Regions from separate parts of the Streptomyces sp. NPDC056347 genome, predicted to be linked through region 1. Evidence: predicted binding sites of a transcription regulator. Region 1 holds the regulator's gene; the other holds the start of a gene.
What was found. Region 1 encodes HrcA, which represses chaperone genes, less so after heat shock. Its sites were predicted from a motif close to TTNGCACTCNGNNNNNCNGAGTGCNAA; they were not measured.

Region 1 (6,742 bases):
GGGAGCGCGGCCGACGCGGCGGAGGGCACCCGCGCCGTCGGACCCGACGAGCCCGCCGAGTACGGCCGGGGCCTCCAGCTCGTCGGCACCCTCGCCGAACGCTGGGGCATCACCTACCGCACCGGCCTCAAGACCGTCTGGGCCCGCCTCACGATGGACGACTGGAGCCCCTACCCGGAAGCGGCCGCCGACCCCGGCCTCCAGCACGGGCTGCGCGAGGCCGAGCTGCTCGCCCCCTCCGCCCGGCGCGCGCTGCGCGACGACGCCGACTGGGCGGGCCGGGGAGCGCTCTCCTTCCTGGCCGAGGCCTCGGACCTGCTGGCCGGACAGCTCGACGAGGACATCGTCGCCGCGCTCTCCGGCCAATTACTGGTACCCCGCCTCGCGGACTGGTGCGCGATCTGGCTGGAGCCGGAGAACGGCGGCCCCTCGGCCGTCCCCCGGCTCGCCAGCGTCTGGCACCGGGACGAGACCGAGACCGGCCCGCTGCGCGCCCTGCTGGAGCAGGACCCGATCCGGCTGCCCGAACGGGTCGGCACCGGCCCCGTCTCCATGCCCTGGCCCGGCGGCGAGGAGGCGGAAGCCGTCAAGGACGGGGAGGGCGAAGAGCCCGCCGTGTCCGCCCTCGCCTACCGGATCACCTCCGGCGGCCGGACGCTGGGCGCCGTGCTCCTGGGCCGGGAAGGGCTCGCCCGCGTCCCCGACGAGGTCACCGCGCTCATCGAGGACTTCGTACGCCGGGTCGGCCTCGCCGTCGGTGCCGCCCGCGAGTACACCCGGCAGGCCACCATCAGCCGCATCCTCCAGCGGGCCCTGCTGCCCGGCAAGGTCGCCGACATACCCGGCGTCTCCAGCTCGCTGGTGTACGAGCCCAGCGACGACGGGGTGGTCGGCGGTGATTTCTACGACATCTTCCCCTGCCCCGGCGACCGCTGGTGCTTCGTCCTCGGCGACGTGCAGGGCAGCGGCCCCGAGGCCGCCGTCGTCACCGGCCTCGCCCGGCCCTGGCTGCGGCTGCTGGCCAGGGAGGGCTTCGGTGTCGGAGAGGTCCTGGACCGGCTCAACCGGCTCCTGCTCGACGACGCGATGGAGGCCGCCGAGGCCGCCGCGCTCATGGTGGCCGCCGCCGGGGGCCAGCAGACCGCGGACACCGGCCAGTCCCGCTTCCTGTCCCTGCTGTACGGCGAGCTTGTACCCCTGCCCGGCGGCGGTGTGCGCTGCACCCTGGCCAGCGCCGGTCACCCGCTTCCGCTGCTGCTTCGGCCCGACGGCGAGGTGCGCCCGGCCGCCGATCCCCAGATGCTGCTCGGGATCTTCGACGACGTGGCGTACGAGAGCCAGAGCTTCGACCTGGCGCCGGGCGACAGCCTGCTGTGCGTCACCGACGGGGTGACCGAGCGGCGCTCCGGGACGCTGATGTTCGACGACGGGGACGGCCTGGCCGGGGCACTGGCCGAGTGCGCCGGCCTTTCGGCGGACGGCATCGCGGACCGGATCAAGCGGGCGGTCCACGAATTCGCCGAGCGGCCGCCCGACGACGACCTGGCGCTGCTGGTGCTCCAGGCCGGCTGAGGCCCGCGCGGCCGGAGGGGGCGCGGGCACGTGGCCGGGAAAGCCCCGGCGGCGAGCGACAATGGGCGGTATGCCTTCCGTACTGCCCGATGGTGAACCCGTGCCCGACGACGGGGCGCTGCCCCGCCATGCCCTGGAAGGCGCCGCCGACCGGCCGCTCGGCTTCTACCTGCACGTGCCGTACTGCGCGACCCGCTGCGGCTACTGCGACTTCAACACCTACACCGCGACCGAGCTGCGCGGCTCCGGCGGCGTCCTGGCCTCCCGGGACAACTACGCCGCGCATCTGATCGGCGAGGTCCGCCAGGCCCGGAAGGTCCTCGGCGACGACCCGCGCCCGGTCCGCACGGTCTTCGTCGGCGGCGGCACCCCGACCCTGCTTCCCGCGGCCGACCTGGTCCGGATGCTGGCGGCGATCCGCGAGGAGTTCGGGCTCGCGGACGACGCCGAGATCACCACCGAGGCCAACCCCGAATCGGTCGGCCCGGCCTACCTCGCCGAACTGCGCGAGGGCGGCTTCAACCGGATCTCGTTCGGCATGCAGAGCGCCCGGCAGCACGTCCTGAAGATCCTGGACCGCACGCACACCCCGGGCCGCCCCGAGGCCTGCGTCGCCGAGGCCCGGCAGGCGGGCTTCGCGCACATCAACCTCGACCTGATCTACGGCACCCCCGGCGAGTCCGACGACGACTGGCGGGCCTCGCTGGACGCGGCGATCGGCGCCGGACCCGACCATGTGTCGGCGTACGCCCTGATCGTCGAGGAGGGCACCCAGCTGGCCCGCCGCATCCGGCGCGGCGAGGTCCCGATGACCGACGACGACGTCCACGCCGACCGCTACCTGATCGCCGAGGAGGCGATGGCCGCGGCGGGCTACTCCTGGTACGAGGTGTCGAACTGGGCCCGCACCCCCGAGGGCCGGTGCCTGCACAACGAGCTGTACTGGCGCGGCGCCGACTGGTGGGGAGCCGGACCCGGGGCGCACAGCCACGTCGGCGGAGTGCGCTGGTGGAACGTGAAGCACCCCGGCGCGTACGCCCAGGCCCTCGCCGAGGGGCGCTCGCCGGGCGCGGGCCGGGAGGTCCTCTCCGCCGAGGACCGGCGCGTCGAGCGCATCCTCCTGGAGCTCCGGCTCGCCGACGGCTGCCCGCTCTCGCTGCTGGCCCCGGACGGCCTCGCCGCCGCCCGCCGCGCCCTGGCCGACGGCCTCCTGGAGCCCGCCCCGTACGAGGACGGGCGGGCGGTGCTCACCCTGCGCGGGCGGCTCCTGGCGGACGCGGTGGTACGGGACCTGGTCGACTGAGGCCCCGCACGCCGGCTACTGCTCGCCGGGCGCCGTGACGAAGTCGATCAGGTGCTCCACCGAGCCCAGCAGCGACGGCTCCAGGTCCCGGTAGGAGCGCACCGAGGACAGGATGCGCTGCCAGGCCGCGCCGGTGTTCTCCGGCCAGCCCAGCGCCCGGCACACCCCGGTCTTCCAGTCCTGCCCGCGCGCCACCGCGGGCCACGCCGGGATGCCCACCGAGGACGGCTTCACCGCCTCCCACACGTCGATGTACGGGTGCCCGACCACCAGCACGTCCGCGTCCGACACCCGCTCGGCGATCCGGGACTCCTTGGAACCGGGCACCAGATGGTCGACCAGCACGCCCAGCCGGGCGTCCGGGCCGGGGGAGAAGGCGCGCACGATCTCCGGCAGGTCGTCGACCCCCTCCAGGTACTCGACGACCACGCCCTCGATCCTGAGGTCGTCGCCCCAGACCCGCTCCACCAGCTCCGCGTCGTGCCGCCCCTCCACGTAGATCCGGCCCGCCCGCGCGACGCGGGCCCGCGCCCCGGGGACGGCGACCGACCCCGAGGCCGTACGGGCCGGGCGCGCCGGGGCGGCGGCCGCGGGGCGCACGAGGGTGACGACCCTGCCCTCCAGCAGGAAGCCGCGCGGCTCCATAGGGAACACCCGGTGCTTGCCGAAGCGGTCCTCCAGGGTCACCGTCGGGCCCTGGGCCGTCTTCTCGCACCGGATCACCGCACCGCAGAAGCCGGTGGAGACCTCCTCCACCACCAGATCGGGCTCGGCGGGGACCTCGGGAACGGGGGCGGACCTCTTCCACGGCGGGGTCAGGTCCGGCTGGTAGCTGCGCATCCGACGACGATAGGACGACGGGGCACCGGGGTCACGACACGCCGAACAGTTCGGCCAGTCGCCGCCGCTGCTCCCGTACGAACGCCGCGTCCACCACCGCCCCGTGGCCCGGCACGTACACCGCGTCCTCGCCGCCCAGGGCCAGCAGCCGGTCCAGCGCCACCGGCCAGCGGGCCGGGTGCGCGTCCTCGCCGGCCTGCGGCTCGCCCGACTCCTCCACCAGGTCGCCGCAGAGCACGACCGCGGGGGAGCCCGGGGAGCCGGGGACGACCGCCACCAGGTCGTGGCCGCTGTGCGCGGGCCCGACGTCCGCCAGCACCACCTCGCGCCCGCCGCCCAGATCGAGCGTCCACTCGCCGCACACCTGGTGCTTCGGCGCCACCAGCGCGTCGACCGCCTCCGCCGCGTCGTGCTCGGAGAGGCCGTGGCGCAGCGCCGCGGAGTGCAGCCCGGCCGCCCCGTCCTTCCGCAGGAACTCCGCCAGCCCGGCCGCCCCGTACACCTCGGCGCCGGAGAACGCGGCGGTGCCCAGCACATGGTCGAAGTGCGGGTGGCTGAGTGCGATATGCGTCACCCTGCGGCCCAGCAGCGCCTCGGCCTGGGCCCGTACCTCGGCGCCCTCGCGGAGGGTCGAGCCGGTGTCGAAGAGCAGCGCGCCGTCCGCCCCGGTGACCAGCGCGACCGTCGCGTCCCACCCGGGAAGGCGGCGGCGGCCCACTCCGTGACCGATTCGCTCCCACCCGAACTCTTCCCAAGAGGCGTCCATACCGCGACGCTACCGGCAAAAGACCTGCGGGGTCTCGTGACGGACTGGCCGGTCGCCCTTGCTAGGCCCCCACTCGGCCGCCGTACACTGGCGGGGGATTGCTGGCACTCGGGATGACAGAGTGCCAGGCGGATTCCTGGGCAGAAGCCCGGGAACGGCCCGGGAACCACCGAGGAACACAGCTGGAGGTGTGCGCGATGCTCAGTGAACGCAGACTCGAAGTGCTCCGCGCCATCGTCCAGGACTATGTCGGTACGGAGGAGCCCGTCGGCTCCAAGGCGCTCACCGAGCGGCACAAGCTGGGGGTCTCCCCGGCGACGGTCCGCAACGACATGGCCGTGCTGGAGGACGAGGGCTTCATCGCCCAGCCCCACACCAGCGCCGGACGCATCCCGACGGACAAGGGCTACCGGCTCTTCGTCGACCGGCTCGCGGGGGTCAAGCCCCTCTCGTCGCCGGAGCGCCGCGCGATCCACAACTTCCTCGACGGCGCGGTCGACCTCGACGACGTCGTGGGCCGCACCGTACGGCTGCTCGCGCAGCTGACCCGGCAGGTCGCCATCGTGCAGTACCCCTCGCTGACCCGTTCGACGGTGCGGCACGTGGAGCTGCTGTCGCTGGCGCCCGCCCGGCTGATGCTCGTGCTCATCACGGACACCGGCCGGGTCGAACAGCGCATGATCGACTGCCCCGCCCCGTTCGGCGAGACCTCTCTCGCCGACCTGCGGGCCCGGCTCAACAGCCGGGTCGTGGGACGCCGTTTCACGGATGTCCCGCAGCTGGTGCAGGATCTGCCGGAATCCTTCGAGAGCGAGGACCGGGGCACCGTGTCCACCGTGCTCTCCATCCTGCTCGAAACCCTCGTCGAGGAGACGGAGGAGCGGCTGATGATCGGCGGCACCTCCAACCTCACGCGCTTCGGGCACGACTTCCCCGTGATGATCCGGCCGGTGCTGGAAGCGCTGGAGGAGCAGGTCGTGCTGCTGAAGCTGCTGGGCGAGGCCAAGGACTCGGGCATGACCGTACGCATCGGGCACGAGAACGCCCACGAGGGGCTCAACTCCACGTCCGTCGTCGCGGTCGGCTACGGTTCGGGCGACGAGGCAGTCGCCAAACTCGGCGTGGTCGGACCGACCCGCATGGACTACCCCGGAACGATGGGAGCGGTACGCGCAGTGGCACGTTACGTCGGACAGATCCTGGCGGAGTCGTAAGTGGCCACGGACTACTACGCCGTACTCGGCGTACGCCGCGACGCGTCCCAGGACGAGATCAAGAAGGCATTCCGGCGGCTCGCCCGCGAGCTGCACCCGGATGTCAACCCCGATCCGAAGACCCAGGAGCGGTTCAAGGAGATCAACGCCGCCTACGAGGTGCTGTCGGACCCGCAGAAGAAGCAGGTCTACGACCTCGGCGGCGACCCGCTGTCCGCCTCCGGCGGCGGTGGCGCGGGCGGCTTCGGACAGGGCGGCTTCGGCAACTTCTCCGACATCATGGACGCGTTCTTCGGCACGTCGCAGCAGCGCGGACCCCGTTCGCGCACCCGGCGCGGCCAGGACGCCATGATCCGGCTGGAGATCGACCTCGCCGAGGCGGCGTTCGGCACCACCAAGGACATCCAGGTCGACACGGCCGTCGTCTGCACCACGTGCAGCGGCGAGGGCGCCGCCCCCGGCACCTCCGCCCAGACGTGTGACATGTGCCGCGGCCGCGGCGAGGTCTCGCAGGTCACCCGGTCCTTCCTCGGCCAGGTCATGACCTCGCGGCCCTGCCCGCAGTGCCAGGGCTTCGGCACGGTCGTGCCGACGCCCTGCCCGGAGTGCGCCGGTGACGGCCGCATCCGCTCGCGGCGCACGCTCACGGTGAAGATCCCCGCCGGTGTCGACAACGGCACCCGCATCCAGCTCGCGGGCGAGGGCGAGGTCGGACCCGGCGGCGGCCCGGCCGGCGATCTGTACGTGGAGATCCACGAGCTGTCGCACGCGGTGTTCCAGCGCCGCGGCGACGACCTGCACTGCACGGTCACCATCCCGATGACCGCGGGCGCGCTCGGCACCAAGGTGCCGCTGGAGACGCTCGACGGGCTGGAGGAGGTCGACATCCGGCCCGGCACCCAGTCCGGCCAGTCCGTCCCGCTGCACGGCCGCGGCGTCACGCACCTGCGGGGCGGCGGGCGCGGTGACCTGATCGTGCACGTCGAGGTGATGACCCCGACGAAGCTGGACCCGGAGCAGGAGCGGCTGCTGCGGGACCTGGCGAAG
Region 2 (10,097 bases), on a different contig from region 1:
TGGCCTCGGCGAGGGTGGTCCAGGGGTGCTTCGCGCTGCCGGTGGCGCCGGCCGGGTCGGCGGCGCAGTCGACGTGGAAGGTGCGTGCGGCGGCGGGCGCGGCCTGTGCCGCGGTCTGGCCCGCGGCGGTCAGGGCTCCGGCGGCGGTCAGGGCCGCGAGCGCGGCGGCGGTGACGCGATGTCTCACAATTCCTCCGTACGAACGGTCGGGGGGCGGAGTGAACGGTCGATGGCGGGGTGGGCCCGTTCCGCATCGCCGGAATCCTGAACTCGGATTGATCGAACGTCAATGGATCTCGTTTGAATGATCGAAACTTCCGTCGTTCGATCATTCTTGGTCTAGGGTCGGACACCGGCCCCGACCGGCTCCGACCGGGCCGAGGAACCGGCCCCACACTGCGACGGGCCACACACTGCGAGGGGACTGCTGCCGTGCGCGAAAGTGCTGCTGAACGTCATGACCGCCTGCTCGGGCTGGTACGGGAGCGGGGTTCGGCCCGGGTCTCGGACCTGGCCACGCTGCTGGGCGTCTCCACGGTCACCGCGCGCCGGGACGTGGAGGAGCTGGCCGGCCGGGGCCTTCTGGACCGGGTCCACGGATCGGTGTCCTGGCCGCGGGACGCCGCGGGCCCGGCCGACGGAGCCGCCCCCGGCCCCGCGGGCGGCGGACCGGTCCTCGGCATGCTCGCGCCCTCCTCGACGTACTACTTCGCCGAGGTCATCCGCGGCGCCCACGAAGCCGCCGCGCGCGCCGGGGCCCGGCTGGTCCTGCGGATCTCCGACTACCGTCCGCAGGAGGACCAGGCACGCACCGAGGGGCTGCTCTCCGCGGGCGCCGAGGGGCTGCTGGTCGCGCCCGGCTGGCAGGACCCGGGCGACCCCGCCGCGTTCGGCGACTGGATCGCCTCGCTGCCCGCGCCGACGGTGCTGCTGGAGCGCAGGCCCGCCGCGGGCTCCCCGCTGGACGGCCTGGACCGGGTCTGCTCGGACCACGCGTACGGGGTGCTGCTGGCGGTGCGTCACCTGGTGCGGCTCGGGCACGGCGCCCCGCTGCTGATGGCCCGCGCGGACTCCCCGACCGCCGTCGCGGTGCGGTCCGGGTACGCGGAGGCACTGGCGGTGCTCGGGCTGCGGGCTCCGCAGGACGTGATCGACTCCGTGCCGTCCGAGCTCTTCCCGGACGCCTTCGAGCAGGCCGTACGGGCGCTGCGCGAGGCGGTCCTCACGGGCGTGGCGACGGCCGCGCTGGTCCACAACGACGTGGACGCGATCCAGGTGGTGCAGCGCCTGGCCGAGCTGGGCGTCCGGGTGCCGGACGACCTGGCGCTGATCGCCTACGACGACGAGGTGGCGGCGCTCGCGGACACCCCGCTGACGGCGGTGGCACCGCCCAAGCGCGAGGTGGGCCGCCATGCGACGGAGCTGCTGGTGGAACGGCTGGGGCAGGGCGCGGGTGCGCCCCGGCGCCATCTGACGCTGCTGCCGCAGTTGCGGGTGAGGGGCTCCTGCGGAGCGCGCAACCACCCCTAGACACGGCCCAACCGTACGAGCGGACCCGATTCCGGCCCCGATGCCGATATCCCGGCTCCGCAGGGTATTCCACACTCTATCCGCACGTAACTTGACTGATCTTTTTTCGATCAATCGATCTTTCGCTCTTGACTTCGGTCACGGCTGGTCCAAGGATCACGGCCAACGCCAATGTCGCCGCCAGTTCAGGAGCCTCGCTGTGAGCCGCAGTACGAGCAGAACGTCCCTCGCCGTAGTCGGCACCGCCACCGCCCTCGCCCTTCTCACGGCCTGCGGCGGCAGCGGTGACGACGACGCCGCCGCCGGAAGCGACGGCAAGCCCGTCAGCATCACCTTCTGGGGCTGGGCCAAGGGGTCCAAGGAGGTCGTCGACGCCTTCAACGCCTCTCACAAGAACATCAAGGTGGTGTACGAGGAGATCCCGTCCGGCAACGCCGGCGGCTACGCCAAGATCTCCAACGCGGTGAAGGCCGGGAACGCCCCCGACCTGGTCTCCATCGAGTACCCGCAGCTCCCCGAGTACGTCAGCCAGGGCGCGCTCCAGGACATCGGCGCGTACTTCACCGAGGACATCCGCAAGAAGCTGCTCCCGCAGGCGGTCGAGCTGACCACCCTCGGCGGCAAGAGCTGGGCCGTCCCGTTCGACGCCTCGCCGCAGGCCTTCTACTACCGCAAGGACCTGTTCGAGAAGTACGGCGTCGAGGTCCCCAAGACCTGGGACGAGTTCCGCAAGGCCGCCGAGAAGGTCAAGAAGGCCGACAAGAAGGCCCGGATCGGCACCTTCCTCCCCGACGACCCGACCACCTTCCAGGCGATGGCCTGGCAGGCCGGCGCCCAGTGGTACAAGCCCGAGGGCGACACCTGGAAGGTCACCACCGGGGACGCGGCCACCAACAAGGTCGCCGACTACTGGCAGGGCCTCCTCGACGACGACCTGGTCCGCTCCAACGCCTCGTTCAGTCCCGAGTGGACCAACTCCCTCAAGAGCGGCGGCACCATCGGCTACCTGGGTGCCGCCTGGGGCGCCGGTGTCCTCAAGGGCACGCTGCCTGAGCAGAGCGGCAAGTGGGCCGTCGCCCCGATGCCCAGCTGGGACGGCAAGCCCGCCAGCGGCATGCTCGGCGGCTCCACCTTCGCGGTGACCAAGACCAGCAAGAAGGCGAAGGCCGCGGTCGAGTTCGCCACCTGGATGTCGACCACCGAGGAAGGCATCAAGGCCCGCATCGCGTCCGGCACGTCGAGCGCCTTCCCGGCTGCGGAGTCCCTGCGCCCGGTCGCCAAGGCGTCCTTCGACGCCGGCTTCTACGGCGGCGAGGACATCTACCAGGTCTTCGAGGGCGCCGCCACGTCGATCGGCCGGAACTGGGCCTGGGGCCCGGCGACCGGCACGGCGAACACCGTCATCAAGGACCAGTTCGGCAAGGTCGCCAGCGGCGGCACCACCATCAAGGACGCCGTGAAGGCCGGTCACGACGCCACCGTCACCGAGCTGAAGAAGCGCGGGCTGAAGGTCGAGGACGCAGGCTGATGAAGCGCGCCCGGACGACCAGAGCCGCCGCCATCCTGCTGGGGCCCTTCTTCGTACTGTTCACCGCGTGCATGGTGGTGCCGATCGGATACGCGGTCTGGCTCAGCCTGTTCACCGAGAAACAGTCCGGCCTGGGCTTCGGCGGCACCGAGACCGTCTTCAGCGGACTCGACAACTACGCGGCGGCGCTGGGCGACCGGGCGTTCCGCGAGGGTTTCGGCGTACTCCTCGGGTACTGCCTGTTCTACATTCCGCTGCTGCTCGTCGGAGCCCTCGCCCTGGCCCTGCTGCTGGACTCCACGCTGGCCCGCGCCCGCCGGTTCTTCCAGCTGGCGCTCTTCCTGCCGCACGCCGTGCCCGGCATCATCGCCGCGCTGATCTGGGTGTACCTCTACACCCCGCAGCTCAGCCCGGTGGTGAGCGCCATGGAGTCAGGCGGGATCGGTTTCGACTTCTTCTCCCCCGGCGGCGCCCTCCCCTCCATCGTCAACATCGCGCTGTGGGAGTGGCTCGGCTACAACATGGTGATCTTCTACGCCGCGTTGCAGGCCATCGACCGCTCGGTGCTCGAAGCGGCCACCGTCGACGGGGCCGGTGCCTGGCGCACCGCGCTCTCCATCAAGGTCCCGCTGATCCGCTCCTCCCTGGTGATGGTCGCGCTGTTCACGGTCATCGGCTCGCTCCAGCTGTTCACCGAGCCGCTGATCCTCAACAAGGGGACCGGCTCCGCCGTCTCCTCCACCTGGACGCCGAACATGTACGCGTACACCGCGGCCTTCGAGCGCAATGACTACGGTCTCGCCGCGGCCGCCTCCATCCTGCTGGCGCTCACGGCCGCGCTGCTGTCCTTCGTCGTCACCCGCTTCACCGGCCGGAAGGGCAAGAAAGCATGAACTCCCCCGCTTCCCGCGGCCGCTGGATGTCGAAGACCGCCGTCAACGGCTTCCTCCTGCTCGCCGTCGTCTACATGCTCTTCCCCCTCGTCTGGCTGGTCACGGCCGCCACCAAGGACACCGGCGGGCTGCTCGCGGGCAACGCCTTCTCCTTCGAGGGCTTCAACCTCGGCGAGAACCTGTCGAACCTGGCCTCCTACGGCGACGGCATCTACTTCCGCTGGTACCTCAACAGCCTCCTGTACGCGGGCGGCGGGGCGATCGTCTGCTCACTGATCTGCGTCGCCGCGGGGTACGCCTTCGACAAGTACGAGTTCCGCGGCAAGGAGAAGCTGTTCGGGCTGGTGCTGATGGGGGTGCTGGTGCCGACCACCGCGCTCGCCCTGCCGATGTACCTGCTGGCCTCCAAGACCGGCCTGGTCAACACCTACTGGTCCGTGCTGATACCCGTGCTGGTCAACCCCTTCGGCGTGTATCTCGCCCGGGTGTTCAGCACCGGCTACATACCGAACGAGGCCCTGGAGGCCGCCCGTATCGACGGGGCCGGTGAGCTGCGCGTCTTCTGGTCGATCGGGCTGCGCATGGTCATGCCGGGCTTCGTGACGGTCTTCCTCTTCCAGTTCACCGCGATCTGGAACAACTTCTTCCTCCCCCTCGTGATGCTCTCGGACCGCAAGCTCTTCCCGCTGAGCCTCGGCCTGTACTCCTGGAACACCAACACCCACGGCGAGCCGAGCTTCTACCCGCTGGTCGTCACCGGCTCCCTCCTCGCCGTCGTCCCCCTGATCGTCGCCTTCGTCTCGCTCCAGCGGCACTGGAAGGCCGGACTGACCGCCGGCAGCGTCAAGTGACCCCGTCGCGAGCCCCGAGGAGTACGTGTTCCACCATGCCCCACGCCACTGACAACCGGCCCACGGCCCTGCTCGCGATGGGGCCCGGCATCGCCGAGCGCCTCCTCGCCGACCACCACCGCACCCGGCTGGCCGCCCTCACCCGCACCGACCCGTACCTCGTCGCCCACGACCTGACCGCGCCGGCGCCCGGCGTGGCCGCCGCGCTCGCCGAGGCGGAGGTGCTGTTCACCTGCTGGGGCGCGACCCCGCTCACCCGCGAGGTGCTGGCCGCCGCGCCCCGGCTGCGCGCCGTCGTGCACGCCGCGGGCTCGGTGAAGCACCACATCACGGACGCCTGCTGGGAACGCGGCATCGCCGTCACCTCGGCGGCCGGGGCCAACGCCCTGCCGGTCGCCGAGTTCACCCTCGCCGCGATCCTCTTCGCCGGCAAACGCGTCCTGCACAGCGCGCGCCGCTACCGCGAGCTGCGCACCGGGCACGACTGGCTCGCGGAGCTCGACGGGGCCGGGAACTACCGCCGTACCGTCGGCATCGTCGGCGCCTCCCGGATCGGCCGCCGGGTGATCGAGCTGCTGCGCCCCTTCGACCTGGACGTGCTGCTGTACGACCCGTACGTGGACGGTGCGGAGGCGGCACGGCTCGGTGTGCGGTCCGTATCGATCGACGAGCTGTGCGCACGCAGCTCCGTGGTCTCGGTGCACGCGCCGCAGCTCCCGGAGACCCGTCACCTGATCGGTGCGGCGCAGCTGGCCGCCATGGCGACCGGGGCGACGCTGATCAACACGGCCCGGGGTTCGCTGGTCGACGAGCAGGCCCTGCTGGCGGAGCTGACGACCGGGCGGCTGCGGGCGGTGCTGGATGTGACGGACCCCGAGCTGCCGCCCTCGCACTCGCCGTTGTACGAGCTGCCGAACGTGCTGCTCACCCCGCATGTCGCGGGATCGCTCGGCGACGAGCTGCACCGGATGGCCGATCAGGCGCTGGACGAGCTGGAGCGTTTCGCGGCCGGTCTGCCCTTCGCGGACCCGGTGCACTCCGGCAGCCTCAGCCACTCGGCCTGAAGCACCGGCCCGAGAACGCCGGAAAAGCTAGAAGCGCCGGAAACGCCGAAAAGGCCCCCTGTCCCACCGTCGAAGCGGTGGGCCAGGGGGCCTTCTGCGGCTGTGCGCCTGCCTGACGGCGGTGCGTCAGTGGGCGTGGCCGTGACCGCCGTGGGCGGCCTCGGCCTCTTCCTCGGCCGGCTTCTCGACGACCAGGGTCTCGGTCGTGAGCAGCAGCGACGCGATGGACGCGGCGTTCTCCAGCGCGGAGCGGGTGACCTTGACCGGGTCGATGACGCCGGCCTTCACCAGGTCGCCGTACTCACCGGTGGCGGCGTTGAAGCCCTGGCCCTTGTCGAGGTCGGCGACCTTCGAGGTGATGACGTAGCCCTCGAGGCCGGCGTTCTCGGCGATCCAGCGCAGCGGCTCGACGGCGGCGCGGCGCACGACCGCGACACCGGTGGCCTCGTCGCCGGTCTTGCCGAGGTTGCCCTCGAGGACCTTGACGGCGTGGACGATGGCGGAGCCACCACCGGAGACGATGCCCTCCTCGACCGCGGCGCGGGTCGCGGAGATGGCGTCCTCCAGACGGTGCTTCTTCTCCTTGAGCTCCACCTCGGTGGCGGCACCGACGCGGATCACGCAGACACCGCCGGCCAGCTTGGCGAGGCGCTCCTGGAGCTTCTCGCGGTCCCAGTCGGAGTCCGTGGCCTCGATCTCGGCCTTGATCTGGTTGACCCGGCCCTTGACGTCGCCGGGCTCGCCGCCGCCGTCCACGATCGTGGTGTCGTCCTTGGAGACGGTGACGCGGCGGGCGGTGCCCAGCACGTCCAGACCGGCCTGGTCGAGCTTGAGGCCGACCTCCTCGGCGATGACGGTCGCACCGGTGAGGGTGGCGATGTCGCCGAGCATGGCCTTGCGGCGGTCACCGAAGCCCGGGGCCTTCACCGCGACGGCGTTGAAGGTGCCACGGATCTTGTTGACGACGAGGGTCGACAGCGCCTCGCCCTCGACGTCCTCGGCGATGATCAGCAGCGGCTTGGAGCCACCGGCCTGGATGACCTTCTCCAGCAGCGGCAGCAGCTCCTGGATGGAGCCGATCTTGCCCTGGTGGACCAGGATGTACGGGTCGTCGAGGACGGCCTCCATGCGCTCCTGGTCGGTCACCATGTACGGGGACAGGTAGCCCTTGTCGAAGGCCATGCCCTCGGTGAAGTCGAGGTCCAGACCGAAGGTGTTGGACTCCTCGACGGTGATGACGCCGTCCTTGCCGACCTTGTCCATCGCGTCCGCGATGAGCTCGCCGACCTGCGGGTCCTGCGCGGAGAGCGCGGCCACGGCGGCGATGTCGGTCTTGTCCTCGATCGGGCGGGCGGTCGCGAGGAGCTCCTCGGACACGGCCTTGACCGCGGCGTCGATGCCCTTCTTCAGGGCGGCCGGGGAGGCGCCGGCGGCGACGTTGCGCAGACCCTCGCGGACGAGCGCCTGGGCGAGCACGGTGGCGGTGGTGGTGCCGTCACCCGCGACGTCGTTGGTCTTGGTGGCGACCTCCTTCACCAGCTGGGCACCGAGGTTCTCGTACGGGTCGTCGAGCTCGACCTCGCGCGCGATGGTGACACCGTCGTTGGTGATGGTGGGGGCGCCGAACTTCTTGTCGATGACGACGTTGCGGCCCTTGGGGCCGATCGTCACCTTGACCGTGTCGGCAAGCTTGTTGACGCCGCGCTCAAGGGCGCGACGGGCGTCCTCGTCGAACTTCAGGATCTTCGCCATGGGAGCTGAGCTTTCCTCTCGAACGAACCGCGCCCCTGACCGCCCGGCTGGTTATCGCAGGGGGCCAGGGGCGCAGCACAGAAAACGTGGGTGAACTACTTCTCGATGATCGCGAGCACGTCGCGAGCCGAGAGGACGAGGTACTCCTCGCCGTTGTACTTCACCTCGGTGCCGCCGTACTTGCTGTAGAGCACGACGTCGCCGGTCTTGACGTCGAGCGGAAGACGCTCGCCGTTCTCGAAGCGGCCCGGACCCACGGCCAGGACGACGCCCTCCTGGGGCTTCTCCTTGGCGGTGTCCGGAATGACCAGGCCGGAGGCCGTGGTCTGCTCGGCGTCGAGCGGCTGGACCACAATGCGGTCCTCGAGCGGCTTGATCGCAACCTTGGAGCTGGCGGTCGACACGATCCGGTCTCCCCCTTCGGAGATCTCACGGGGTAACAGTCTTGGGTGGCGACCAGGTCGATCCGTCGTCGCGGGTGCCGGACCTGCCAGTCGCGCAGTGGTGTTGGCACTCTCCAGTGGTGAGTGCCAGCACCGAGACTATGACCGCGATTAGCACTCGGTCAAGCGGAGTGCCAATTCGAGCGATCGTGGCGCGATCACTCCACCGCGTCCTCCCGGCCTTCCCGCCGTCCGGAACATCGGAACAACGGTCCGGACAACGGTCCGGACGCCATGAGGGCAACGTACGTACGGACCGGAGCGTTCCGTACGACCTCGGGGGCATGTCCCACTCCCCTCCCTCGCACGTGGGCGGCCCGGTGCACTACGCCCGGCCGGCGGGGACGGTCGCCGGTGCCCGGACCCGGACCGCCGACGTCACACGTAGTCCTCCAGCCGGGCCACGGCGTAGCCCCGCTCGGTGACGGTCCGCATGACCGCCCGCACCAGGTCGGTCATGCTGCCGCCCCACGCGGCCCGGCCCCGGAAGTGGGTGAGGACGATGTCGCCCGGATGCAGGTCCCGGTCACCCTCGCGCCACTCCATGCGGTCCGGGAACGCCTCGGCGCTCCACAGCGGCACGGCCTCGATCCCACAGGACCGTGCGGCCCGGAGCGTGTCGGCGTCGTAGCTGCCGTACGGCGGGCGGAAGAGGCGGGGCCGCTTCCCGAACCGCGCCTCCACGGCGTCCTGCTGGCCGCAGATCTCGTGCCGCTGCTCGTCGTACGAGAGGCCGGGCAGGTAGGGGTGGTGGAGGGTGTGGTTGGCGAGGACGGTACCCAGCCGCTGGGCCTCGCCGAAGTAGCCGTAGTTGTCCTTCACCTCGTCGTCGCTGAGGAACGCGCTGTACGGGATGTCCAGCTCGTCCATCATCTGGAGCAGTTCGGGGTCCTTCTCGGCCCCGTCGTCGATGGTCAGGAAGACGACCCGGTCCTTGGTCGGGACGGTGGTGAAGACCGGCGGCAGCGCGCCGTCGTCGCCCTCCACCTCGAAGCCCGCGCGGGTAGTGACGCGCGGCTTCGCGACGGGCGGCAGCGGGGCGATCAGCGGCGGCCTGTCGAGCCCCCACTTCCTGGCGATCCTCGCCCGTACGGCCGGGGTGAGCCGCGCGTTCTCGTAACGCTCGCCGGGCAGGCGGGCCAGGCCTCGGCGGAGCCCGGGGGCGACCGGGAGCCCGGCGGCGCCCGGCGGCGGGCCCGGGTTCCCGGCGAGGGCCCGCTCCCGCTGCCCTGCCTCGCCGGGCGGACGGCCTCCGGGCTCGGAGGCACAGCCCGAGCCGACCGCCGCGAGCAGAAGTGCGGCCAGCACGGCGACGGCGGGCCGCCGCGGGGAGCGGCCGCGCCGCCGGCGCTCCCCGGACGTGGCGGGTCTGGGTGGTTTTGCGGTTGATTTTTCGTTTTGTCGTACTAGTTGCATGGCGCCGCATCCTGCCAGCAGGCGACCGGCCTCCCGGCCCGACACCGCCGCCGGGGCCCGCCGGTCTACCCGGCTGGCTCACAATGGGGCAGGTGAACGCTCTCGCCCCGAACGACCCGCCCGCCGACGGCCGGTCCGGCTCCCCCGCCCCTTCCCCGAGCGGGGGAGACCCCATCGCCGACTTCCTGGCCCTGCGCACCCCCGAGGGCACCGCGCTCCTGGACGAGCTGCGGGACCACGACCCCGCCCGGGAACTCGCCACCGCCACCCGGCTGCGCCGCACCCACCCGGCCGCCCTGGTCTCGGCGGCGCTCGGGCAGGCCCGGCTCCGGCAGCGGGCGGTGGCGAAGTTCGGCGCCGAGGACGCGTACCGGATGTTCTTCACGCCCAACGGCGTCGAGCAGGCGACCCGCACCTCCGTGGCCACCCACCGCGCCCGGCGGTTCGCAGCGGCGGGCGAGGTGCGCCACGTCGCCGACCTCTGCTGCGGGATCGGCGGCGACGCCATCGCGCTGGCCCGCGCGGGCATCCGGGTGCTCGCCGTGGACCGCGACCCGCTGACCGCCGAGGTGGCCCGCGCCAACGCCGCCGTGCTGGGGCTGGACGACCTGATCGAGGTG

Region 2: groES (co-chaperone GroES) is a predicted target of HrcA. The motif match lies at 8,173-8,199, and genes of this name have one in related genera.

What each region holds. Positions count from the first base shown of each region.
Region 1 covers NZ_JBHJQP010000267.1:128-6,869, reverse strand. The annotation lists gene ACFCV8_RS34715 (SpoIIE family protein phosphatase) at 1-1,572, shown strand, start outside; gene hemW (radical SAM family heme chaperone HemW) at 1,643-2,875, shown strand; gene ACFCV8_RS34705 (DUF3097 domain-containing protein) at 2,891-3,715, opposite strand; gene ACFCV8_RS34700 (MBL fold metallo-hydrolase) at 3,747-4,481, opposite strand; gene hrcA (heat-inducible transcriptional repressor HrcA) at 4,679-5,695, shown strand; gene dnaJ (molecular chaperone DnaJ) at 5,696-6,742, shown strand, end outside.
Region 2 covers NZ_JBHJQP010000060.1:1,382-11,478, forward strand. The annotation lists gene ACFCV8_RS16145 (right-handed parallel beta-helix repeat-containing protein) at 1-187, opposite strand, end outside; gene ACFCV8_RS16150 (substrate-binding domain-containing protein) at 433-1,530, shown strand; gene ACFCV8_RS16155 (ABC transporter substrate-binding protein) at 1,730-3,058, shown strand; gene ACFCV8_RS16160 (carbohydrate ABC transporter permease) at 3,058-3,951, shown strand; gene ACFCV8_RS16165 (carbohydrate ABC transporter permease) at 3,948-4,802, shown strand; gene ACFCV8_RS16170 (hydroxyacid dehydrogenase) at 4,838-5,866, shown strand; gene groL (chaperonin GroEL) at 5,993-7,618, opposite strand; gene groES (co-chaperone GroES) at 7,714-8,022, opposite strand; gene ACFCV8_RS16185 (polysaccharide deacetylase family protein) at 8,440-9,477, opposite strand; gene ACFCV8_RS16190 (methyltransferase domain-containing protein) at 9,561-10,097, shown strand, end outside.